Regions from separate parts of the Modestobacter sp. VKM Ac-2978 genome, predicted to be linked through region 1. Evidence: predicted binding sites of a transcription regulator. Region 1 holds the regulator's gene; the other holds the start of a gene.
What was found. Region 1 encodes LexA, which represses DNA repair genes until DNA is damaged. Its sites were predicted from a motif close to TCGAACANNTGTTCGA; they were not measured.

Region 1 (10,881 bases):
ATGACCGTGCGGCCGGCGAGCACCTCCTCACGGGTGGCGACCCGATCGGTGGCCGCGGGGCGTGCCAGCCGCCGGTCCCGGTCCGGGTCGCTGCCCTTGCCGAAGGCCTGCGCCGGGTCGTCGAGGTCGACGGTCTGCTCCACCCGCAGGTCCAGCACCGAGCACACCTGGAACAGGTTGTGGGCCGCGACCCACTCGCCGCGCTCGATGCGCTGCACGGTGTTCAGCGCGATGCCGGACTCCTCGGCCAGCTGCTGCTGCTCCCACCCGCGGGAGCGGCGGCGCGGCGGCACGCCGCGACAAATCTGCTGCCACCACTGGTAGGCCTCGCGCAGTGATCGCGGCTGCACGTCTGAGTAGTCGCGGTGCGGCCAGCGCGACTCGTCGCTGCCGGCCTCCCGTGGGGCGATCGGCGCGTACGCCTTCCCGGCGACGCGCCCGCCGGTCTGTGGCCGGCGCGGGCCGGCGACCCGGGCGCTGCTGCCGGCCGCGACCGGTCGTGACCGTGGCGGTGACGGGGGCTGGGTCACCGGCCTCTCTTCTCCCACATGGGCATAGGGAGCCGCCCCGGCCCTCTTCAGAGGGCCGGGGCGGCAAGTGGAGCCTTGTATCAAGATCGCGCCGTCAGGCGAGGTTGATACACAACGTCACCGCAAGCCGCGGTGACATTCCGGCGAGCCCGCCGGGACATTCCGCGAGAAGCCGCAGGACATCCCGGCGAGCCTCGCCATCAGCTGCAGCCGCTGGTGGAGCCGCAGCCCTCGCAGACGTAGCAGCTGCCGGCGGGGCGCATCTTCGTGCCGCAGGTCATGCACAGCGGCGCGTCGGTGGCCGTACCGGTGACCAGCTCGAGCAGCTCGGCCGAGGAGTGGGCCTCCTTGATCGAGGTCGGGCCGGCCGGGGTGACCTTCTCCTCCACCTTGGCGGTCTCGATCGGCGCGGAGCCGCGCAGCTGCTCCAGGTCGACGTCGTCCTCCTCGACCGCCGGGGTCGAGGCCGAGGTGCCGTAGGAGCCGGCGACCTGGGCCGATCGCTCCTCGGCGGTGAAGATGCCCAGGTTGGCGCGCTTCTCCACCGGCAGGTGGTCCAGCGCCAGGCGACGGAAGATGTAGTCCATCACCGACTGGGCGATCCGGATGTCCGGGTCGTCGGTCATGCCGGCAGGCTCGAACCGCATGTTGGTGAACTTCTGGATGTAGGTCTCCAGCGGCACCCCGTGCTGCAGGGCCAGGGAGATCCCGATCGAGAAGGCGTCCATCACACCGGCAAGGGTCGAGCCCTGCTTGCCCAGCTTGAGGAAGACCTCGCCCAGGCTGCCGTCCTCGTACATCCCGGCGGTCATGTAGCCCTCGGCACCGGCGACGCTGAACGACGTCGTGACGCTGGTCCGCTTCTTCGGCAGCCGCTTGCGCACCGGGTGCGCCAGCGCGGTGGCCGGGGCGGCCGCCGCGACGGGGGCCTCGTCCTTGGTGCCGTCGTTCTTGCCCTTGCCACCGGACAGCGGCTGGCCGACCTTGCAGTTGTCGCGGTAGATGGCCAGCGCCTTGATGCCCATCTTCCAGCCCTGGAAGTAGATGTCCGCGACCTCCTCGACGGTCGCCGACTCCGGCATGTTCACCGTCTTGCTGATCGCGCCGGAGATGAACGGCTGCACCGCGGCCATCATGCGCACGTGGCCCATCGGGGAGATGGACCGCTCGCCCATCGCGCAGTCGAACACCTCGTAGTGCTCCGGGCGCAGGCTCGGGGCGTCGACGACGTGGCCGTGCTCGGCGATGTACTCGACGATCGCCTCGACCTGCTCGTCCTGGTAGCCCAGGCTCTTCAGCGCCCGCGGGACCGTCTGGTTGACGATCTGCATCGAGCCGCCGCCGACCAGCTTCTTGAACTTGACCAGCGAGAAGTCCGGCTCGATGCCGGTCGTGTCGCAGTCCATCATGAAGCCGATCGTGCCGGTGGGGGCCAGCACGGAGGCCTGCGCGTTGCGCCAGCCGTTCTCGGTGCCGATCGCCAGGCACTCCTGCCACTCAGCGGTCGCGGCCTTGAGCACGTCGGCGTCGTCGGCGCCGACCGGGCGGATCGCGTCGTTGGCGGCAGCGTGCTTGCGCATGACCCGGGCGTGGGCGTCGGCGTTGCGGGCGTAGCCGTCGTAGGCACCGACGACCCCGGCCAGCTCGGCCGAGCGACGGTAGGCGGTGCCGGTCATCAGCGAGGTGATGGCGGCGGCCAGGGACTGCCCGCCGCGGGAGTCGTAGGCGTGGCCGGTGGCCATGAGCATCGCGCCGAGGTTGGCGTACCCGATGCCCAGCTGGCGGTAGGCCCGGGTGGTCTCGCCGATCGGGTCGGTCGGGAAGTCGGCGAAGCAGATCGAGATGTCCATCGCGGTGATGATCAGCTCGACGGCCTTGACGAAGTTCTTGGAGTCGAAGGTGCCGTCGTCCTTGAGGAACTTCATGAGGTTCAGCGACGCCAGGTTGCACGAGCTGTTGTCCAGGCTCATGTACTCCGAGCAGGGGTTCGAGGCGTTGATCCGCCCCGTCTCGGGGTTGGTGTGCCAGTCGTTGATGGTGTCGTCGTACTGGATGCCCGGGTCGGCGCACTCCCAGGCCGCCTTGGTGACCTTGCCGAACAGCTCACGGGCGTCGACGGTCTCGATCACCGAGCCGTCGCCGCGGGCCCGCAGCCCGAAGTCGGTGCCCTCCTCGACCGCGCGCATGAACTCGTCGTTGACCCGGACGGAGTTGTTGGCGTTCTGGTACTGGACGCTGGTGATGTCCTTGCCGCCCAGGTCCATGTCGTACCCGGCGTCCCGCAGCGCGCGGATCTTGTCCTCCTCGCGCGCCTTGGTCTCGATGAACTCCTCGATGTCGGGGTGGTCGATGTCGAGGACGACCATCTTCGCCGCGCGGCGGGTGGCGCCACCGGACTTGATCGTGCCCGCGGAGGCGTCGGCCCCGCGCATGAAGGAGACCGGCCCGGAGGCGGTGCCACCGGAGGAGAGCAGCTCCTTGGAGGAGCGGATGCGGGAGAGGTTCAGCCCGGCACCCGAGCCGCCCTTGAAGATCAGGCCCTCTTCCCGGTACCAGTTCAGGATCGAGTCCATCTGGTCGTCGACGGCCAGGATGAAGCAGGCGCTGACCTGCTGCGGGGAGGCCGTGCCCACGTTGAACCAGACGGGCGAGTTGAAGCTGAACACCTGGTGCAGCAGCATCCAGGTCAGCTCGTGCTCGAAGACCTCGGCGTCGCCCTCGCTGGCGAAGTAGTCGTGCTCACGGCCGGCCGCGCCGTAGGTCAGGACGACCCGGTCGATGAGCTGCCGCAGGCTCGTCTCGCGCTGCGAGCTGCCGACCGCACCCCGGAAGTACTTGGTGGTGACGATGTTGGTGGCGTTGATGCTCCACTCGGCCGGGAACTCGACCCCACGCTGCTCGAAGTTGATCGAGCCGTCCCGCCAGTTGGTCATGACGACGTCGCGGCGCTCCCACACGACCTCGTCGTAGGGGTGCACCCCCGCGGTGGTGAACACGCGCTTGACCTTCAGGCCCTTCCCCCGGCTGGGGGCCTTGGCGGTGCGGCGGTTCCGGCTGGTGGTGAGGCGGTCAGCTGTCTCGGTCATCGTGCGAGGGCTCCCTGGGTCGGACTGGTGCGGTGGTGCGGGCGGAGCGGCTGGGGAAGCCGGCGGGTGCCGGAGCCGGGTCGTGCGGTCTCCTCGTCGAGACCTGTCTAGCGGAGGGGTCGGACAGTTCTCACGGGCCGGCGGCGCTGCCGGTGTCGGCCGGTCGCGGCCGCTCGGGGGCTCGCCGGCGGGTGGTGGTCCCGGTCGCGGGGCTCCCGGTCGCGGGGGTCTCCTGGTCGCCGTCGACCGCGTCGCGCTCGACGGGTGGCGCGTCACCGGCGCGGGCAGTGCTCCGGGCCGGTGCGGCGCGCAGCTCGGCGATCTCCTTCTCGAAGTCGGCGACCGAGGAGAAGCTGCGGTAGACGCTGGCGAAGCGGAGGTAGGCGACCTCGTCGAGATCGCGCAGCGGGCCGAGGATGGCCAGGCCGACCTCGTGGCTGGGGATCTCGGCGCAGCCGGTGGCGCGTACCGCGTCCTCGACCTGCTGGGCCAGCAGGGCCAGTTGGTGCTCGTCGACCGGCCGCCCCTGGCACGCCCGCCGCACCCCGGCGACGACCTTGCCCCGGGCGAAGGGCTCGCTCACGCCGCTGCGCTTGACGACGGCGAGGACCGCCTCCTCCACCGTGGTGAAGCGGCGTCCACAGCCCGGGCAGGAGCGTCGACGGCGGGTGGTCGCCCCCTCGTCGGTCTCCCGCGAGTCGATGACCCGGCTGTCGGGGTTGTGGCAGAAGGGACAACGCATGTCGATCTCCTCCTTCCCGAGGTGTCGCGCAGGGTCTCGCCGCGGCGTCGTGACACCGTGACCGGGCCCCGACCCGATGGCCGTGCTGTGGACTGGGCCGGGGACATCCGGTGGATGCGCCGGGGACAACGTGTGGAACGACTGTGGATGGCTTACAGCTCTGTAACTACTAGATGTTGTGGTGGAACCGTACGACCACCCCTACAGGTGTGCAAGCCCTGGCGAGCGTGTCGTCTTCCGCATCTGACCCGGGCGCCCCTCGGAGCCCCTCCCGCCACAACCACCGGCGCCTCGGTCGGGCCCTTCGCACCGAGGTGGACACCGGTGCGCCGCCGGTCAGGGCAGCTCGAGCACCTGACCGGGGACGAGGTCGACGTCGGAGAGGCCGTTCACGTCCAGGAGCGCGTCGACGACCGCGCGACGGTCCTCCTCCGGCGCGATCTCGCCGGCGATCGACCACAGGGTGTCCCCGGACTGGACGACGACCGTCGTCGAGCCGGCCAGCTCGAGGCCGCCGCCGGGGCCGCCGGACTCGGCGGCGAACGTCGCCGCGGCGACGGACACCCCGAAGGCGATGGACAGCCCGGCGACCACTCGCCGCCCGCGCCGGGTCAGCCGCAACGGCGCCTGTCTACCCGAGGCGGCCCCACCGCCGCCCCCTCCCGTGCGCCTCGCGCAGCCGGCGGCGCCCCCGCCCGCAACGCCGACCCGCCGACCAGGGCGCACGTCGGGATGCCCGGGACCCCACAGGGCCGCCGCAGGGCGAACCGCCCGGGGCAGGGGTGCAGGCCGACCGCGCACCACGGACCCGGGCGAGTGCGCCACCTGGCGCGCCCCCGGGAACGGGAGCACGACCGCCATCGAGGCCGGGGCGGCCACGGGGAGCTCGAGCTGCGAACTGGCCATCGGGGTGCTCCAGAGGTCTCGCGGTACCGGGTGGTCGAACAGGCGTTCGAACGGAACGTCTGGGCGATGTCTACCGCACACCCCCGACAGGAACACGCCGACACGGCGACTTCTTCGAACAGGTGTTTGAACGGAGAGGCCTGAGGCGATACGGTTCCGAGGCGATCGAGGACGGCGTCCGCGGTCCCGGCTCGCCGTGGCGACACGGCCGTCGGTACGGCAGGACGCCACCGGGAACTGCTGCCGAGGCAGCCGGACGAGGAGGACACATGGCGGTCGACGGCCCGAAGGCGCGCGGCGGCAAGAGCCCTTCGCGGCGTGGAGCGTCCAGCCCGGCACCCGCCGACGGCGCAGCGCCCACGGCTGCGGCGGGGGCGGGAGCAGCGGTGCGGGAGTTCCCCGACCGGGCCGCCGACGGCGACGGACTGACCCAGCGGCAGCGCCGGGTGCTCGAGGTCATCCGTGACTCGATCGAGCGCCGCGGCTACCCGCCCTCGGTCCGCGAGATCGGTGAGGCGGTCGGTCTCTCCTCCGCCTCGTCCGTGGCCCACCAGTTGTCGGTGCTGCAGCGCAAGGGCTGGCTGCGCCGTGATCCGAACCGGCCGCGCGCACTCGACGTGCGCCTCCCCGGCGACAGCACCGCGACGACGAACGAGGCCACGGCCGAGGCGCTGGCCGGTTCCGGTGCAGCCAGTGGCGTCGACGACGCCACTGCCCCCCGACCCACGTACGTGCCCCTGGTCGGCCGGATCGCCGCCGGCGGTCCGGTGCTGGCCGAGCAGGCGGTCGAGGACGTCTTCCCCCTCCCCCGCGAGCTGGTCGGCGAGGGCACCCTGTTCATGCTGAAGGTCGCGGGTGACTCGATGGTCGACGCGGCGATCTGCGACGGTGACTGGGTCGTCGTCCGGCAGCAGCCGACCGCGGAGAACGGCGAGATCGTCGCCGCGATGATCGACGGCGAGGCGACGGTGAAGACCTACAAGCGGCGCGACGGGCACGTGTGGCTGATGCCGCACAACGCCGCGTACGAGCCCATCCCGGGTGACGACGCCACGGTCCTCGGCCGGGTCGTCACCGTCCTGCGCCGGGTCTGACCTCGGGCACGGGAGCCGTGCTCAGGCCGGGTTCCGCCGGAGCTTGCCGCCGACCCACACGAGCACGGTGGCCACGGCCGCGGCGATGAGACCGGCGGTCAGCGGCTCGACCCCACCGGCGGTCGCCAGCGACCCGGCGGCGGCCTCGGTTGGCTCCGCCGGGGCCGTCCCCGCCAGGTCACCGGTGGCCGGCACCTGGGTGACCACCGCAGGGAGTCCCTCGCCGGCGACGAGCAGGTCCCGGTCGTTCGCCGCGAAGGCGATGGCCTCGCCCTGGGGGGCCTCCGGCAACGCCACCCGCACCGGGGGCCCGGCCAACGCCCCGGCGACGTCGGAGCCGCTCAACGGCCAGACATAGGCGTCGGTGTAGGTCCGCAAGGCGATCCGCGAGCCGTCCGACGACACGGCGCCACCGGTGACCAGCAGCTGGCCGGCCCGGCCCACCGGGCCGCCCGGTGTGCCGGTCAACGTGAACCCGAGCGCCGCCACCTTGCTCATCGGCACGGTGGCTCCGTCGCCGAGGGGCGCATCCGGGCGGTACACGGAGCTGGCGCCCAACACCTCCTTGGTCACCAGGTACGGGGTGCCGTCGGGCGCGAGCAGGAGGGCCTCCGCGTCGTGCGGACCGTCGGGGTAGGTGAGCCTGGTCAGCACGGTGGTCCCGTCGGGGCGCAGACCGATCAGCGCCACCGTCTCCCGGCTCTGCGCGTTGTCCCCGATGTCGGCGAGCCAGATGGTCCCGTCGGCGGCGAGGGCGAGGTCCTCGGGGTCGTACGGGTCGACCTCCGCCGTGCGCACCTCGCCCACCGCACAGGCTCCGTCGAGCACCAGCACCTCGGCGCGGTCGCCGCCGTCGTTCATCGCGAGCATCGACTCCCCGGCGCCGGCCAGGCCGGAGAGCTCCGGGAGCCGCGGGTCGGTGATCTCGCACCGGGTGGTCGGCTCGCCGTAGGGAGCGGTCCCGTCGTCGGCGGTCGCCGACCCGGCAGGCAGCAGTGCGACCAGCAGGCCGACGGGCGCACAGAGGACGGCGCCGGCCGTCGTCCTGCGGCGGGTGGCGCGGCTACGCCTGGGATCGGCCGACTCTGGCACGAACCCAGCGTGACATCGCGACAGCGTCCAGTGCGTGAACCACGCCCAACAGCAGCAGTCCGACCGCGAGCCCGACCACCGCGTCGGTGACCCAGTGGAAGTCCAGCGCCACCATGGCCACACCCGTCGCCACCGGCCCCAGCACGCTGAGCAGCCAGGTGGCCCGCTGCACGCCCGCGGGCAGGCCGAACTCGACGGCCTGCCATCGGGCCACCCCCCACATGAGGACGGCGTTCGCCACGTGCCCCGAGGGGTAGCTGGCCCCGTCCGTGTGGAAGAACGACCCGGGGAAGGCCGGGGCCGTACGACCGGTGCCCCACTTGAACGCGTAGACCACGGTGGTGAGCAGGGCCAGCGCGACGACCACCCGGACCAGCGGCACCAGCGTCCGCTGCCGCACGGCGAGCCACCCGACCAGCCCGGCCAGCACCACCAGGATCGTCACCCGCCCGCCGATCTGGGTGACGACCCAGATCGGCCAGTAGGCCCACGAGTCCCGCAGCGCCCACACACTGGTCACCTCGGAGACCCGCAGGTCCATCCGTTCCAGCCACCCGCGGCTGAGCAGGTTGACGGTGACCGCGACGGTGACGAGGGCGGCGAGGACGAGCAGCCACCACGGCGGCCGGCCCACCCCGACCACCGGTGCGACCGGTCGATCGGCAGCGGTCGCCGTCCGGTCCACCGCTCCCCTGGTCATCGCGTCACGGTACCGGGGCCGTGACCTGGTCGTGATCCGCCGGGCTGTCCGCTCGCCCCGCTGCCGGAGCCCGGCACGAACGTGCGAGCGGCAGCGGGGCCCTCCGTCAGTCCTCGGTGGCCGGCGCGGTGAAATCGTCGAGCTGGGCGGCCAGGCCGGCGTTGACGCGCGCGGTCAGCCGGGTCCCGGTGGCCTCGTGCGCCTCCTCGACGACCTCGCCGTCCCGGTGCACCCGGGCGACCAGGTCACCCCGGTCGTAGGGCACCAGCACCTCGACGTCGATGTGCGGGTGCGGCAGCCGCTGGGCGATCACGTCGCGCAGCGCCTCGATGCCCTCGCCGGTCCGGGCCGAGACCCACATCGCCCCGGGGAGCGCCTGGCGCAGCGCCAGCATGTCCTCCTCGGTCATCGCGTCGACCTTGTTGACGACGATCAGCTCCGGGACGGCGGACGCGTCGATCTCGTTGAGCACCGTGTGCACGGCGTCGATCTGGCCCAGCGGGTCGGAGTCGGAACCGTCGACGACGTGCACGAGCAGATCGGCGTCGGCCACCTCCTCCAGCGTGGAGCGGAACGCGTCGACCAGCTGGTGCGGCAGGTGGCGCACGAAGCCGACGGTGTCGGTCATCGTGTACTCGCGCCCCTCGGGCGTCTGCGCGCGACGGACCGTCGGGTCCAGGGTGGCGAACAGCGCGTCCTGGACCAGCACGCCGGCCCCGGTGAGCTGGTTGAGCAGGCTGGACTTGCCGGCGTTCGTGTAGCCGGCGATCGCCACGCTCGGCGTCGCGTTGCGGTCGCGGGAGTTGCGCTGCGTCGTCCGGGCGGTCGCCATCCCGGCGATCTCCTTGCGGAGCTTGCTCACCCGGGAGCGGATCCGGCGGCGGTCGGTCTCGATCTTGGTCTCACCCGGACCACGGGTGCCGATGCCGCCACCGCCGGCGACCCGACCACCGGCCTGCCGGCTCAGCGACTCACCCCAGCCACGCAGCCGGGGCAGCATGTACTGCATCTGGGCCAGCTCGACCTGGGCCTTGCCCTCCCGGCTGGTGGCGTGCTGGGCGAAGATGTCCAGGATCAGGGCGGTCCGGTCGACCACCTTGACCTTGAGCACCTTCTCCAGCTGGTTGAGCTGGCCGGGGGCCAGCTCCCCGTCGCAGATCACGGTGTCCGCGCCGGTGGCGGCGACGACCTCGCGCAGCTCGGCGGCCTTGCCCGAGCCGACGTAGGTGGCCGGGTCCGGCTTGTCCCGGCGCTGCATCAGCGCGTCGAGCACCTGGGAACCGGCGGTCTCGGCGAGCGCGGCGAGCTCGGTCAGCGAACGCTGCGCGTCGGCCGCCGTCCCCTCGGTCCAGACGCCGACCAGGACGACCCGCTCCAGGCGGAGCTGGCGGTACTCGACCTCGGTGACGTCGGTGAGCTCGGTGCCGAGCCCCGCGACCCGACGGAGTGCGCCGCGCTCCTCCTTGACGTAGGAGCCGGTGGTGTCGTCGGCGGCGTCCCACTGACCGGCCGGTGCCGGCTTGGTGTCGGGCATGCTGGCGCGCGCCTTGTCGACACGGGCTTCGGCCTCGTCGAGGATCGCGCGGTTCTGGGCTGTCGTCATCGTCTCCAGCGTGGCATGCCCCTGGTCCTGGGGCGACCGACTTGTCACATCACCTGTTGTCATCGCCCGGTACAACACCTCGGACCTCCGGATGCATCCCGAGGTACAGCGACCAGCGCTCCGCCCCGGGGTCCGCCGGCCGGGTGGCGTACTCGTCCAGCAACCGGTGCAGCCGTTCGCGGAACTCGGCCAGGTCCGCCGCACCCAGCCGCAGGCCCAACCGGGTGCTCTCCAGGTGGCTCTCCCCCACCGCGGCGACCTCCTCGAGGAAGGCGGCGAGCGCGGCGTCCCGGGCAGCGCCCGAGGCGCCGGCGCCGTCCATCAGCCAGCTCTTCCCGGTCGCCCGGTAGGGCACCTCCCGGGCGCCCCGGGCGCCCCGCCGCGCGCTCTCGGCGACCAGGAAGCCGGTGTCGACGAGGGTGCGGACGTGGTGCAGCACGGTCGCCGGGTTGCGGCCCAGCCGCGCGGCGAGCTCCTTGTTGGTCAGCGCCTCGTCCAGGCACAGCCGCAGGATCCGCAGCCGGACGGCGGAGGCGAGGGCGCGCGCCTCGGCGTCGGTGGCCGGCCGGCGCTCCCCGACGAACCGCCGCGCCCCCGCACCGGCCACCGCCTCGCCCGCACCGGCCTCCGGCTCGTCCATCCCGGCAGCCTAGGACGTCGACACGGCTCAGTGATTGACTTCCCCCGATCAGTGGCGGGAGGCTGCGCCGGTGACCCGCGACCGGAGCCTGCTGCGGCACCACGACTTCCGTCAGCTGTGGGCCGCTGAGACGGTCAGCCAGGTGGGCACCCAGGTGACCCTGCTGGCCCTGCCGGTGCTGGCGGTCTCGCTGCTGGAGGCGACGCCGCTGGAGATGGGCGTCCTGACGGCACTCGAGACCGCCGCCTTCCTGCTCATCGGGCTCCCGGCCGGTGCCTGGGTCGACCGCTGGCGGCGCCGTCGGGTGCTGGTCACCGCCGACCTGGTGCGCGCGGCGGTGCTGGCGACCCTGCCGATCGCGTACCTCCTCGACGCCCTCACCCTCGGGCAGCTGTTCGTCGTCGCGGCGGCGACCGGCACGGCGACCGTCTTCTTCGACGTCGCCTACCAGAGCTACCTGCCCGCCCTGGTCGACCGCGACCAGCTGG
Region 2 (10,881 bases), on a different contig from region 1:
CTGCCCGACGACGATGTCGACGCGGCGGTGTGCTGCGTGTCGATCGACTACCTCACCCGGCCGGTCGAGGTGCTGGCCGAGCTGGGCCGGGTGCTGCGCCCGGGCGGGGTGCTGGCGGTGACCTTCTCCAACCGGTGCTTCCCCACCAAGGCCGTCCGCGGGTGGCTGGCCACCGACGACGACCAGCACGGCGCCGTCATCTCCGAGCTGGTGCGCCGGAGCGGCCGCTTCACCGAGCCGACCATCCAGCTGCGGACCGCCCTGGGCGTCGGCGACCCCCTCTACGCCGTCGTCGCCACCCGCCGCGGCTGACCGACCGTCGGCCCGGCCGTCAGCGGGACGGCGTGAGCCGCACGAGCCCGCGGTCGCCGGGCACGTGGTCGACGACGACGAACACCTCGAACCAGTCGGCGCGGCGTTCTCCTGCCTGCTCGGCGGCCCAGGCGAACACCGACACCGCGGCCATGTCGGGGCCGGCGAGCTCGTACTCGTCGCAGACCCGCATGCCCATCGGGTCGGCCGAGTCGGTCCAGAAGTGGACGCGGTACCGCGGTTGGTCGACCTCCCAGCGCACGTCCCGCGGGTCGACCCCCCGGACGTCCATCAGGCGGTGACGCGCTCCACGTCGAAGACGCCGTCGACGTTGCGGACCGTCTGCAGCACCGAGCCCAGGTGCGCCGGGTCGGCCAGCTCGAAGGTGAACCGGCTGATCGCCACCCGGTCCCGGCTGGTCTGCACCGAGGCGGAGAGGATGTTGACCCGCTCGTCGGCCAGCGCCCGAGTGACGTCGGAGAGCAGCCGGTGCCGGTCCAGCGCCTCGACCTGGATCGCGACCAGGAACACCGCCCCGGGCTGGGAGGCCCAGTCGACCTCGACCAGCCGCTCGGGCTTGGCCTGCAGGTCCGCGGCGTTGGTGCAGTCGGTGCGGTGCACGCTCACCCCGCCACCCCGGGTCACGAAGCCCAGGATGTCGTCGCCGGGCACCGGGGTGCAGCACTTGGCGAGCTTGGCCCACACGTCGGTCATGCCGTGCACGACGATCCCCGGGTCGCCGCTGGCGGTGCGGGCGACGGTGCGCTTGGTCGGGATCGCGGTCTCGGCGATGTCCTCGGCCGCGCCCTCGGAGCCGCCGAGTGCGGTGAGCAGCTTCTCGACCAGCGAGTGCGCGGAGACCTGGTTCTCCCCCACGGCGGCGTACAGCGCGCTGACGTCGGGGTAGTGCAGGTCGGCGGCGAGGGTGGCCAGCGACTCCCCACCCAGCAGGCGCTGCAGCGGCAGGCCGGCCTTGCGCATCGCCTTGGTCAGCGCGTCCTTGCCGGCCTCGACGGCGTCCTCGCGACGCTCCTTGGTGAACCACTGGCGGATCTTGGTGCGGGCCCGCGAGCTGCCGACGAAGGACAGCCAGTCCTGTGAGGGAGCGGCGCTCGGCGAGCGGGAGGTGAAGACCTCCACGACGTCGCCGTTCGACAGCCGGCTGTCCAGGGAGACCAGGTTGCCGTTGACCCGGGCGCCGATGCACCGGTGCCCTACCTCGGTGTGCACCGCGTAGGCGAAGTCGACCGGCGTCGACTCCCCCGGCAGGCTGATCACGTCGCCCTTGGGCGTGAAGACGAAGACCTCCTGCGGACCGAGGTCGTAGCGCAGTGTCTCCAGGAACTCGCCGGGCTCCTGCGCCTCGCGCTGCCAGTCGAGCAACTGGCGGAGCCAGAGCATGTCGTCGCCCGGCGCACCCGGCGCCGGCGCCAGGTCGGCCTTGCCGCCGGCGGCGCGGGCCTTGTCCTTGTACTTCCAGTGCGCCGCGATCCCGTACTCCGCGGTGCGGTGCATGTCGTGCGTGCGGATCTGCAGCTCGACCGGCTTGCCCTGCGGACCGATGACCGTCGTGTGCAGCGACTGGTACATGTTGAACTTCGGCATCGCCACGAAGTCCTTGAAGCGGCCCGGCACCGGCTGCCAGTGCGCGTGCATGATGCCCAGCGCCGCGTACACGTCGCGGACGGACTCGACCAGGATCCGGATGCCGACCAGGTCCCAGATGTCGGTGAAGTCCCGGCCGCGGACGATCATCTTCTGGTAGATCGAGTAGTAGTGCTTGGGCCGGCCGGTGACGGCGGCCTCGATCTTGGCCGCCTTCAGCTGCTCGGTGACCGCCGAGGTGACCTCGGCCAGGTAGGTGTCCCGGGACGGCGCACGCTCGGCCACCAGGCGCACGATCTCGTCGTACCGCTTGGGGTACAGCGTGGCGAACGCGAGGTCCTCGAGCTCCCACTTGATCGTGTTCATGCCCAGCCGGTGGGCCAGCGGGGCGAGGATCTCCAGCGTCTCGCGCGCCTTCTTCTCCTGCTTCTCCGGCGGGAGGAAGCGCAGCGTGCGCATGTTGTGCAGCCGGTCGGCGAGCTTGATGACCAGCACCCGCGGGTCGCGGGACATCGCCACGATCATCTTGCGGATCGTCTCGGCCTGGGCGCCGTCGCCGAACTTGACCTTGTCGATCTTGGTGACGCCGTCGACCAGGTGCGCCACCTGGGGGCCGAAGTCGGCGGTGATCGACTCCAGCGTGGTGCCGGTGTCCTCGACCGTGTCGTGCAGCAGCGCGGCGACCAGCGTCGTGGTGTCCATCCCCAGCCCGGCCAGCACGGTGGCGACGGCGAGCGGATGGGTGATGTAGGGGTCGCCACTCTTGCGCTTCTGCTCGGCGTGCGCCTCCTCGGCGACGTCGTAGGCCCGCTGCAGCAGGGCGAGGTCGGCCTTCGGGTGGCTCTGGCGGTGCAGCACCGACAGCGGCTCGAGCACCGGGCGGATGCCGGTGGAGCGCTGCCCGGCGACGATCCGCCGGGCCAGCCGGTCGCGGACCCGGCGGCGGGGCGCGGTCTCGGCCTCCCCGCCCGGCTCGGGGGCCACGTCGTCGGGACGACGGACGGCGGGCCGCTCGGGCAGCGCCACCCGGGGCGGCGCCTCCTCGACGGCAGGCGCGCCGGACGTCTGCGGTGCGACGACGTCAGAGGCCACGGGTGCTCCTGCACTGTTGAGGAGGTGGACCCCTCCCATGCTAGCCGCGCCCCGCCGGGTCTCGCGCCCTGCGCTCACCCGGGGGTGGGGTGCTGTCGGGCTCAGACCCGCCAGAGCGCGTGCACCGGGTGCGGCGCGATGCGCTCCCGCCCGCCGAGCGCCATGAGCTCCACGACGACGGCGACCGCGGTCACCACCCCGCCGAGCTGCTCGACCAGGGCGATCGCGGCCTGCAGCGTGCCCCCGGTGGCCAGCACGTCGTCGACGAGCAGCACCCGCTGACCGGGCGTGATCGAGTCGGTGTGCAGCTCCAGGGTCGCCGTCCCGTACTCCAGCGCGTACTCGGCCGAGACGACCTCGCGGGGCAGTTTGCCGGCCTTGCGCACCGGGAGGACGCCGGTCCCGGCGTCCAGAGCGACGGCCGCCGCGAGCAGGAACCCGCGCGCCTCGACGCCGGCGACGACGTCGAAGCCCGGCCCACCGTCGGCCCGGCCCAGCGCAGCCGCCCGCGGGTCGACGTCGGCGGGCTCGGTGAGCGCGTCGACGACCCGCCGGAACGCCCCGGCATCGGCGAAGACCGGGGTCAGGTCGCGGAACAGCACCCCGGGCGCGGGGAAGTCGGGCACGTCCACCGAGAAGGTGGCGATCAGCTCCTCGATCGGCAGCTCGCCGTCCCGGAGGGTGCTCATCGCCGCTTCCGGCCGGCCGGACGCTGTCCCGGCCGGGTCGGCCGCTGACCGGGCCGGGGCGTGGTCGTCCCGCCCCGGACGCCGGGCCGCACCGACGCCGGCGACTCGATCGGCACGTCCGCCGTCGGCTGTTCGGGTAGGGCCTCGTCCCGCTCGGCGAGCGCCACCGCGGACCGCCGGGTGGCCCCGCTCCCCCGCCGGGCCGTCGCCACGGGGGCATCGACCAGGGCGCCGCCCTGGCGGGCCTCGGCCGATCGGCGGGCGAGCACCCGCCGGCGCAGCGCCTGCTGCTCGGGCCGGCGCTCCTCCAGCTCGGCGAGGACCGGGGTGGCCAGGAAGATCGAGCTGTACGTGCCGGCGGCCAGGCCGACGAAGAGCACCAGGGCGAGGTCCTTCAGCGTGCCCGCCCCGAGCAGCCCGGCGCCGACGAACAGCAGCCCGGCCACCGGCAGCAGCGCGATGACCGAGGTGTTGATCGAGCGCATCAGCGTCTGGTTGACCGCCAGGTTCGCGGCCTCGCCGTAGGTCGACCGGGCGTTCTTCTCCAGGTCCTTGGTGTTCTCGTCGACCTTGTCGAACACCACGACGGTGTCGTACAGCGAGAAGCCCAGGATGGTGAGCAATCCGATGACCGTCGACGGCGAGACCTCGAACCCGACCAGCGCGTAGATGCCGGCGGTGACGACGATGTCGTGCAGCAGCGCGACGATGGCGGCGATCGCCATCGTCGGCCGGAACCGCACGGCGAGGAAGGCGACCACCGCGACCAGGAAGACGGCGAGCGCGATGAGCGCCTGGTTGGTGACGTCGCCGCCCCAGTCCGCGCTCACCGACTGCTGGCTGACCTGGGACTGGTCGACGCCGGCGGCGTCGGCGACCGCGGCCACGACGGCGGTCTCGGTCTCCTCGTCCAGGGCGCTGGTGCGCAGCAGCACGGAGTCACCGCCGACCACCTGGGCGCTGGACACCTGGGCCCCGGCGTCCTCGGCGGCCTGCCGGACGTCACCGAGCTCCGCGCTGGTGGCCGCCACCCGCACGCTGTTGCCGCCGGCGAACTCGATGCCGAAGTTGAACCCGCGGAAGACCATGGCCGCGACGCACAGCAGCATCACGACGGCGGTCACCCGGAACCAGAAGCGCCGCCGGCCGACCACGTCCAGGCCGGCCTCGCCGTTGTAGAGGCGGTGGGCCAGCGACGCCCGCGACCGTCCCGGGGTCGCGACCGGGGCCGTCCCCTCGGCCGGGAGCCCGGCGTCGGCGAGCGCCTGGTCGCCGGTGCTGTCCCCGGCCGCCTCGTCGCGCACCTCGGCGTCGTCGACCTCCTCGTCCGCCGTCGCGTCCACCCGCTCGTCGGCCGGGACGCCCACCCGCTCGTCGGCCGGGACGGCCACCCGCTCGTCGGCCGGGACGGCCGGCGCCTCGTCGGCGCCCTGCGCCGGGACGCCGGCGGCGGTCGCGCCGGTGTGCGCCGGCATCGGCGCCTCCTCCGGGGTGAGACCGTCGGGGACGGCGCCGTCGGCGCCGGCCCGGTCGCGGGGGGTCATCGGTTGCTCCCGTTCGTGCTGCTGCCGGTGGCGGCGCCGACCAGCTCGCGGTCGCCCAGCGGCGGCCCGGCGGGGCGCCGGCTGTGGTCGACCTGGCCGAGCCCGGAGAAGCGGTTGCTCCCGAAGCCCTTGACCCGGCTGAGCACCGCCATGAGCGGATGGGTGAAGAGGAAGACGACGATCAGGTCGAGCACCGTGGACAGGCCGAGGGTGAACGCGAAGCCCTTCACGTCGCCGATGGCCAGCCAGTAGAGGATGGCGGCGGCGAGGAAGCTCACCGCGTCGGCGGACAGGATCGTCCGGCGGGCCCGCACCCAGGCACGTGGCGTGGCACTGCGCAGGCTGCGCCCCTCGCGCACCTCGTCCTTGAGCCGTTCGAAGTAGACGACGAACGAGTCGGCGGTGATGCCGATGGACACGATGAACCCGGCGATCCCGGCGAGGCTCAGCGCCAAGCCGATCTCCCGGCTGAGCAGCACCAGGCAGGCGTAGATCACGACGGCCGACAGCACCAGGCTGGCGATCATGACCAGGCCGAGCAGTCGGTAGTAGAGCAGCGCGTAGACGAACACCAGCGCGACGCCGATCGCACCGGCGATGAGCCCGGCGCGCAACTGCTCGCTGCCCAGCTCGGTGGTGATGGACTGCGCGGTCGCCTCGCTGAACGTCAGCGGCAGGGCGCCGTACCGCAGCTGGTTGGCCAGCTCGGTGGCGGCAGCCTGGTCGAAGCTGCCGGTGATCTGGGTGGTGCCCCCGGCGATGGCCGAGTTGATCGTCGGCGCCGACACGACCCGTCCGTCCAGCGTGATCGCCACGTTGTTGCCGACGTTGGCGGTCGTGTACTCCGCCCACGCGGCGGAGCCCGCCGACGTGAAGTCCAGGTTGACGACCCACTCGCCGGTGCCCACCTCGGTACCGGACGTGGCGTCGGCGACGTCGGTGCCCTCGATGACGGCCGGACCGAGCAGGAACTTGGCGGTCCCGTCGTCGGAACAGGCGGCGATGAAGGAGTCGGGCTGGTCGATCTCGGTGGTCGTGGTGTCACAGGTGAGCGTCGCGTACTCGGCGATCGCCTCCTCCTGGGTGACGGCCGGTGCGTCCGGGTCGGCGACGGCCGGCTCGGTGGCGGCGGGGTCCGTGGCTGCCGGGTCGGCCGCCGGGTCCGTCGCTGCCGGGTCGGTCGACTCGGGGTCGGTCGACTCGGGGTCGGTCGCCGGGTCGGTCGCCGCCGGGTCGGTGGCCGCGGGGTCCGTGGCCGCCGGGTCGGTCGCCTCGGGGTCGGCAGCGGCCGCCGGCTCGGGACCGCCGAGGACCGGCCGGAAGCGCAGCTGCGCGGTGGCGCCCAGCTCCCGGGCCCGCTCGCCGTCGTCGCCCGGCACGGAGATGACGATGTTGCTGTCGCCCTCGGTGACGACCTCGGCCTCGGCCACGCCCAGGCCGTTGACCCGCTGCTCGATGATCTGGCGGGCGAGCTCGAGGTCCTCCTGGTCCGGGGCCTGGCCGTCCGGCGTGCGGGCGGCGAGGGTCACCGTCGTCCCGCCCTGCAGGTCGAGTCCGAGCTGGGGGGTGCGCTGGTCGCCGGTCAGGAAGACCAGGGCGTACAGCCCCGCGACGATCGCGAGGAACGCCGCGAAGTAGCGGCGGGCGGGGAGCTGGCGGGCGGCCATGCGTCGACCCGGCTCAGCGGGTGCGGTCGGTGGGGTCGCCGTCGCCGTCGATGGTGCCGGTCGCCCCCTGGGGCGGGACGGCGCCGGACGCCGGCTGGCGGACCTCCATGACCGCTGGGCGGGCCACGGTGATGACGACGCCCGGGGCGACCTCCAGGCCGACGGTGCCCTCACCGAGCGAGGCGACGGTGCCGTGGATCCCGCTGGTCAGCATGACCGGGGTGCCCACGGTCAGCGAGGCCTGCAGCGCCTCCGCCTTCGCCTGCATCTTCTTGCGCTGCCGGGCGGGCAGCACGATCAGCAGGGCGAACGCCAGGACGAGCAGGATCAAGGGGAAGAACTGTTCCACGACGGGTGAGCCTCTCTACCGCAGCGAGTCGCGCGGTGGGTGCGGCCCGGGATCGGGCCGCTCGGGTACATCGGCGCCGGCGCACGCCCACCTGCGCAGGGAGTGGCTCCGGGGCGGGGCGCCCCGGCCGCAGCCGGGTTGCGCGCCAGCGCGGAGGAGTCTAGGCGTCGAACAGGGTCTGTGACGACGCCCCGTCCGACGGCGGGTCGGCTGCGCCCCCGCCGAGTGAGACGCCACCGCGGGGCACCGGGTGGCCCAGGTGCCGGAAGGCCGCCTCGGTGGCGACCCGGCCGCGGGGCGTGCGCGCGAGCAGCCCGGCGCGCACCAGGAAGGGCTCGCAGACCTCCTCGACGGTGTGCGGCTCCTCCCCCACGGCGACCGCGAGGGTGGCCACCCCGACCGGGCCGCCACCGAACTTGGTCACCAGCGCGTCGAGCACCGACCGGTCCAGCCGGTCCAGACCCAGGTCGTCGACGTCGTAGAGCGCCAGCGCGGCCCGGGCCACCTCGAGCGTGACCCGCCCGTCGGCGCGCACCTCGGCGAAGTCGCGCACCCGGCGCAGCAACCGGTTGGCGATCCGCGGGGTGCCGCGGGACCGCCCGGCGATCTCCAGCGACCCATCCGGGGACAGCTCGACCCCGAGCAGGTCGGCACTGCGGGCCAGCACCCGCTGCAGGTCGGCGACCTCGTAGAACTCCATCTGCCCGACGAAGCCGAACCGGTCGCGCAGCGGGCCGGTGAGCAGCCCGGCCCGGGTGGTGGCCCCGACCAGGGTGAACGGGTGGATCTCCAGCGGGATGGCCGTGGCGCCCGGCCCCTTGCCGACGACGACGTCGACCCGGAAGTCCTCCATCGCCATGTAGAGCAGTTCCTCGGCCGGCCGGGCGATGCGGTGGATCTCGTCGATGAACAGCACGTCACCGGGGCCGAGGTTGGACAGCATCGCGGCCAGGTCACCGGAGCGTTCGATCGCCGGCCCACTGGTGATCTTCACCGCGGTGCCGAGCTCGGAGCCGATGATCAGGGCCAGGCTGGTCTTGCCCAGTCCGGGCGGGCCGGAGAGCAGCACGTGGTCCGGCGGCCGGCCACGGCGCTTCGCGCCCTCCAGCACCAGGTCCAGCTGGCGGGCGACCTTCGGCTGGCCGATGAAGTCGGTCAGCGAGTGCGGGCGCAGCGCGGTCTCGACGACCCGCTCCTCGTCGCCGGCCCTGGGGTCGACGGGGTCGTCGGGGAACCGCCCCGGCCCGGCGTCGGCGGCGGACAGCCCGCGGTCGAACGGGCTGCTCACGACCGCCCCAGGATCTGCAGCGCCTGGCGGAGGAGGATCGCGACCTGGACGCCGCCGGCCAGCTGCTGCTCCTCGGCCACCGGCTCGAGGGCGGTGAGCGCCGTCTCCGCCTCCCGGCTCGTCCAGCCGAGCCCGACCAGGGCCGCGGTGAGCTGGTCGCGCCAGGGGGCCACCGGGGTGACCGCGCCGAGACCGGCCGCCGGCGGGCCGTCCAGCGAGGTGTCCGAGGCCGTCGTGCCCAGCCGGTCGCGGAGCTCCAGCACCAGCCGCTCGGCGCCCTTCTTGCCGATCCCGGGCACCTGCATCAGCGCCTTGAGGTCGCCCATGGACACCGCGCGGCGCACCTCGCGGGGTGGGTGGATCGCCAGCACCGCCTGGGCGAGCCGCGGGCCCACGCCGTTGGCGGTCTGGAGCAGTTCGAACAGCTGCCGCTCGTCGTCGTCGGCGAAGCCGTAGAGGGTCAGCGAGTCCTCGCGGACCACCAGGCTGGTCGACAGCCGGGCCTGCTCCCCCACCGCCAGCCGGGCGATCGTGCCGGGGGTGCACTGCACGGACAGGCCCACGCCGCCGACCTCGACGACGGCGCCATCGGGCGAGACCGCGGCGACCCGGCCGTTCACCGAGGCGATCATCGCGCCGACACCCCCGTCCAGCGGGGCAGGGTCGCCGGGCGGACCGGCGCGCCGATGCCGCCGGCCAGCGCCGCGACCCGCAGTCGCTGCTGCGCCGGCCCGCGCCACACGTGGCAGACGGCCAGGGCCAGGGCGTCGGCGGCGTCGGCGGGCTTGGGGGCGGTGGCGAGCCCCAGGACACGGGTGACCATCAGGGTGACCTGGTCCTTGTCCGCCCGGCCGTTGCCGGAGATGGCGGCCTTGACCTCGCTCGGCGTGTGCCAGGCCACCGGCACGTCGGCCTGCGCCGCGGCCAGCGCGGCGACACCCGCGGCCTGCGCGGTGCCGGTCGCCGTCCCCTTGTTGTTCTGGGTGAACACCCGCTCGATCGCGACCGCGGTCGGCCGGTGCTCACGGAGCAGTGCGGTCACGGCGGTGTGCACCTCCAGCAGACGCAGTTCCAGGTCGAGGTCGGGCGAGGTGCGGACGACGCCGACCCCCAGGGCCACCGGTCGGGCACCGGGGCGCCCCTCGACCACGCCCCACCCGCACCGGGTGAGCCCCGGGTCGATGCCGAGCACCCGCATGAGGACCTCCACCAGCCGACGCGAACACGTGTTCGAACCACGCTAACCGCCGAGGTCCACTGGTCCCCCACCGACACGCCACGCGACGTCACGGAGCGGCCCCGCTGCAGGGTCCCGCGCTGAGCTCGCGAAGCGTGGGGGGCAGCGGGGTCCTTCTGCTAAGCGTCGATGGACTCCATGACCTCGTCGGAGACGTCGTAGTTCGCGTACACGTTCTGCACGTCGTCGAGGTCCTCGAGGGCGTCGATGAGCCGGAAGACCTTGCCCGCGCCGTCGGCGTCCAGCTCGACCTGCACGCTGGGCAGGAAGCCCATGTCGGCGGAGTCGTAGTCGATGCCGGCGTCCTGCAGGGCGGTGCGCACGGCGATCAGGTCGGTGGGCTCGCAGACCACCTCGAAGGTGTCGCCCAGGTCGCGGACCTCCTCCGCGCCGGCGTCCAGCACGGCCATCAGCACGTCGTCCTCGGTGGTGCCGGTCGCGGGGACGACGACGACGCCCTTGCGGGAGAAGAGGTAGGAGACCGAGCCAGGGTCGGCCATGTTCCCCCCGTTGCGGGTCATCGCGGTGCGCACCTCCATCGCCGACCGGTTCTTGTTGTCGGTGAGGCACTCGATCAGCACGGCGACGCCGCCGGCGGCATAGCCCTCGTAGGTGATCCCCTGGTAGTCGACCCCACCGGCCTCGAGGCCACCGCCGCGCTTGACCGCGCGGTCGATGTTGTCGTTGGGCACCGAGCTCTTCTTCGCCTTCTGGACGGCGTCGTAGAGCGTCGGGTTGCCCGACAGGTCAGCGCCACCGGTGCGCGCGGCGACCTCGATGTTCTTGATCAGCTTGGCGAAGAGCTTGCCGCGCTTGGCATCGATGCCGGCCTTCTTGTGCTTGGTCGTCGCCCACTTGGAATGCCCGCTCACGACGTTCTCCCCTCACTGCCCGCGTCCGCTCCGGCGCTGGCACTGCTCGCATGGTCTCGTGCCCTCATCGCCGTCGCCTCCCGCACCAGCTCCACGAACAGCGCGTGCACCCGGCTGTCGCCGGTCAGCTCGGGGTGGAAGCTGGTGGCCACCAGCCGGCCCTGACGGACGGCGACGATCTTACCGTCGGCCGGTCCGCCCTCCACGCGGCCGAGCACCTCGACGT

Region 2: ruvC (crossover junction endodeoxyribonuclease RuvC) is a predicted target of LexA. The motif match lies at 9,765-9,780, and genes of this name have one in related genera.

What each region holds. Positions count from the first base shown of each region.
Region 1 covers NZ_JAPVBP010000005.1:62,229-73,109, reverse strand. Annotated here, with positions in the region: gene O2W53_RS13605 (helix-turn-helix transcriptional regulator) at 1-530, opposite strand, end outside; gene O2W53_RS13600 (vitamin B12-dependent ribonucleotide reductase) at 731-3,616, opposite strand; gene nrdR (transcriptional regulator NrdR) at 3,747-4,358, opposite strand; gene O2W53_RS13590 (LysM peptidoglycan-binding domain-containing protein) at 4,695-4,979, opposite strand; gene lexA (transcriptional repressor LexA) at 5,534-6,358, shown strand; gene O2W53_RS13580 (hypothetical protein) at 6,380-7,450, opposite strand; gene O2W53_RS13575 (phosphatase PAP2 family protein) at 7,422-8,150, opposite strand; gene hflX (GTPase HflX) at 8,257-9,753, opposite strand; gene O2W53_RS13565 (ArsR/SmtB family transcription factor) at 9,803-10,393, opposite strand; gene O2W53_RS13560 (MFS transporter) at 10,464-10,881, shown strand, end outside.
Region 2 covers NZ_JAPVBP010000002.1:654,533-665,413, reverse strand. Annotated here, with positions in the region: gene O2W53_RS07000 (methyltransferase domain-containing protein) at 1-312, shown strand, start outside; gene O2W53_RS06995 (hypothetical protein) at 332-604, opposite strand; gene O2W53_RS06990 (RelA/SpoT family protein) at 604-3,009, opposite strand; gene O2W53_RS06985 (adenine phosphoribosyltransferase) at 3,111-3,698, opposite strand; gene secF (protein translocase subunit SecF) at 3,695-5,242, opposite strand; gene secD (protein translocase subunit SecD) at 5,239-6,909, opposite strand; gene yajC (preprotein translocase subunit YajC) at 6,923-7,258, opposite strand; gene ruvB (Holliday junction branch migration DNA helicase RuvB) at 7,419-8,546, opposite strand; gene ruvA (Holliday junction branch migration protein RuvA) at 8,543-9,178, opposite strand; gene ruvC (crossover junction endodeoxyribonuclease RuvC) at 9,175-9,756, opposite strand; gene O2W53_RS06950 (YebC/PmpR family DNA-binding transcriptional regulator) at 9,903-10,655, opposite strand; gene pdxT (pyridoxal 5'-phosphate synthase glutaminase subunit PdxT) at 10,652-10,881, opposite strand, start outside.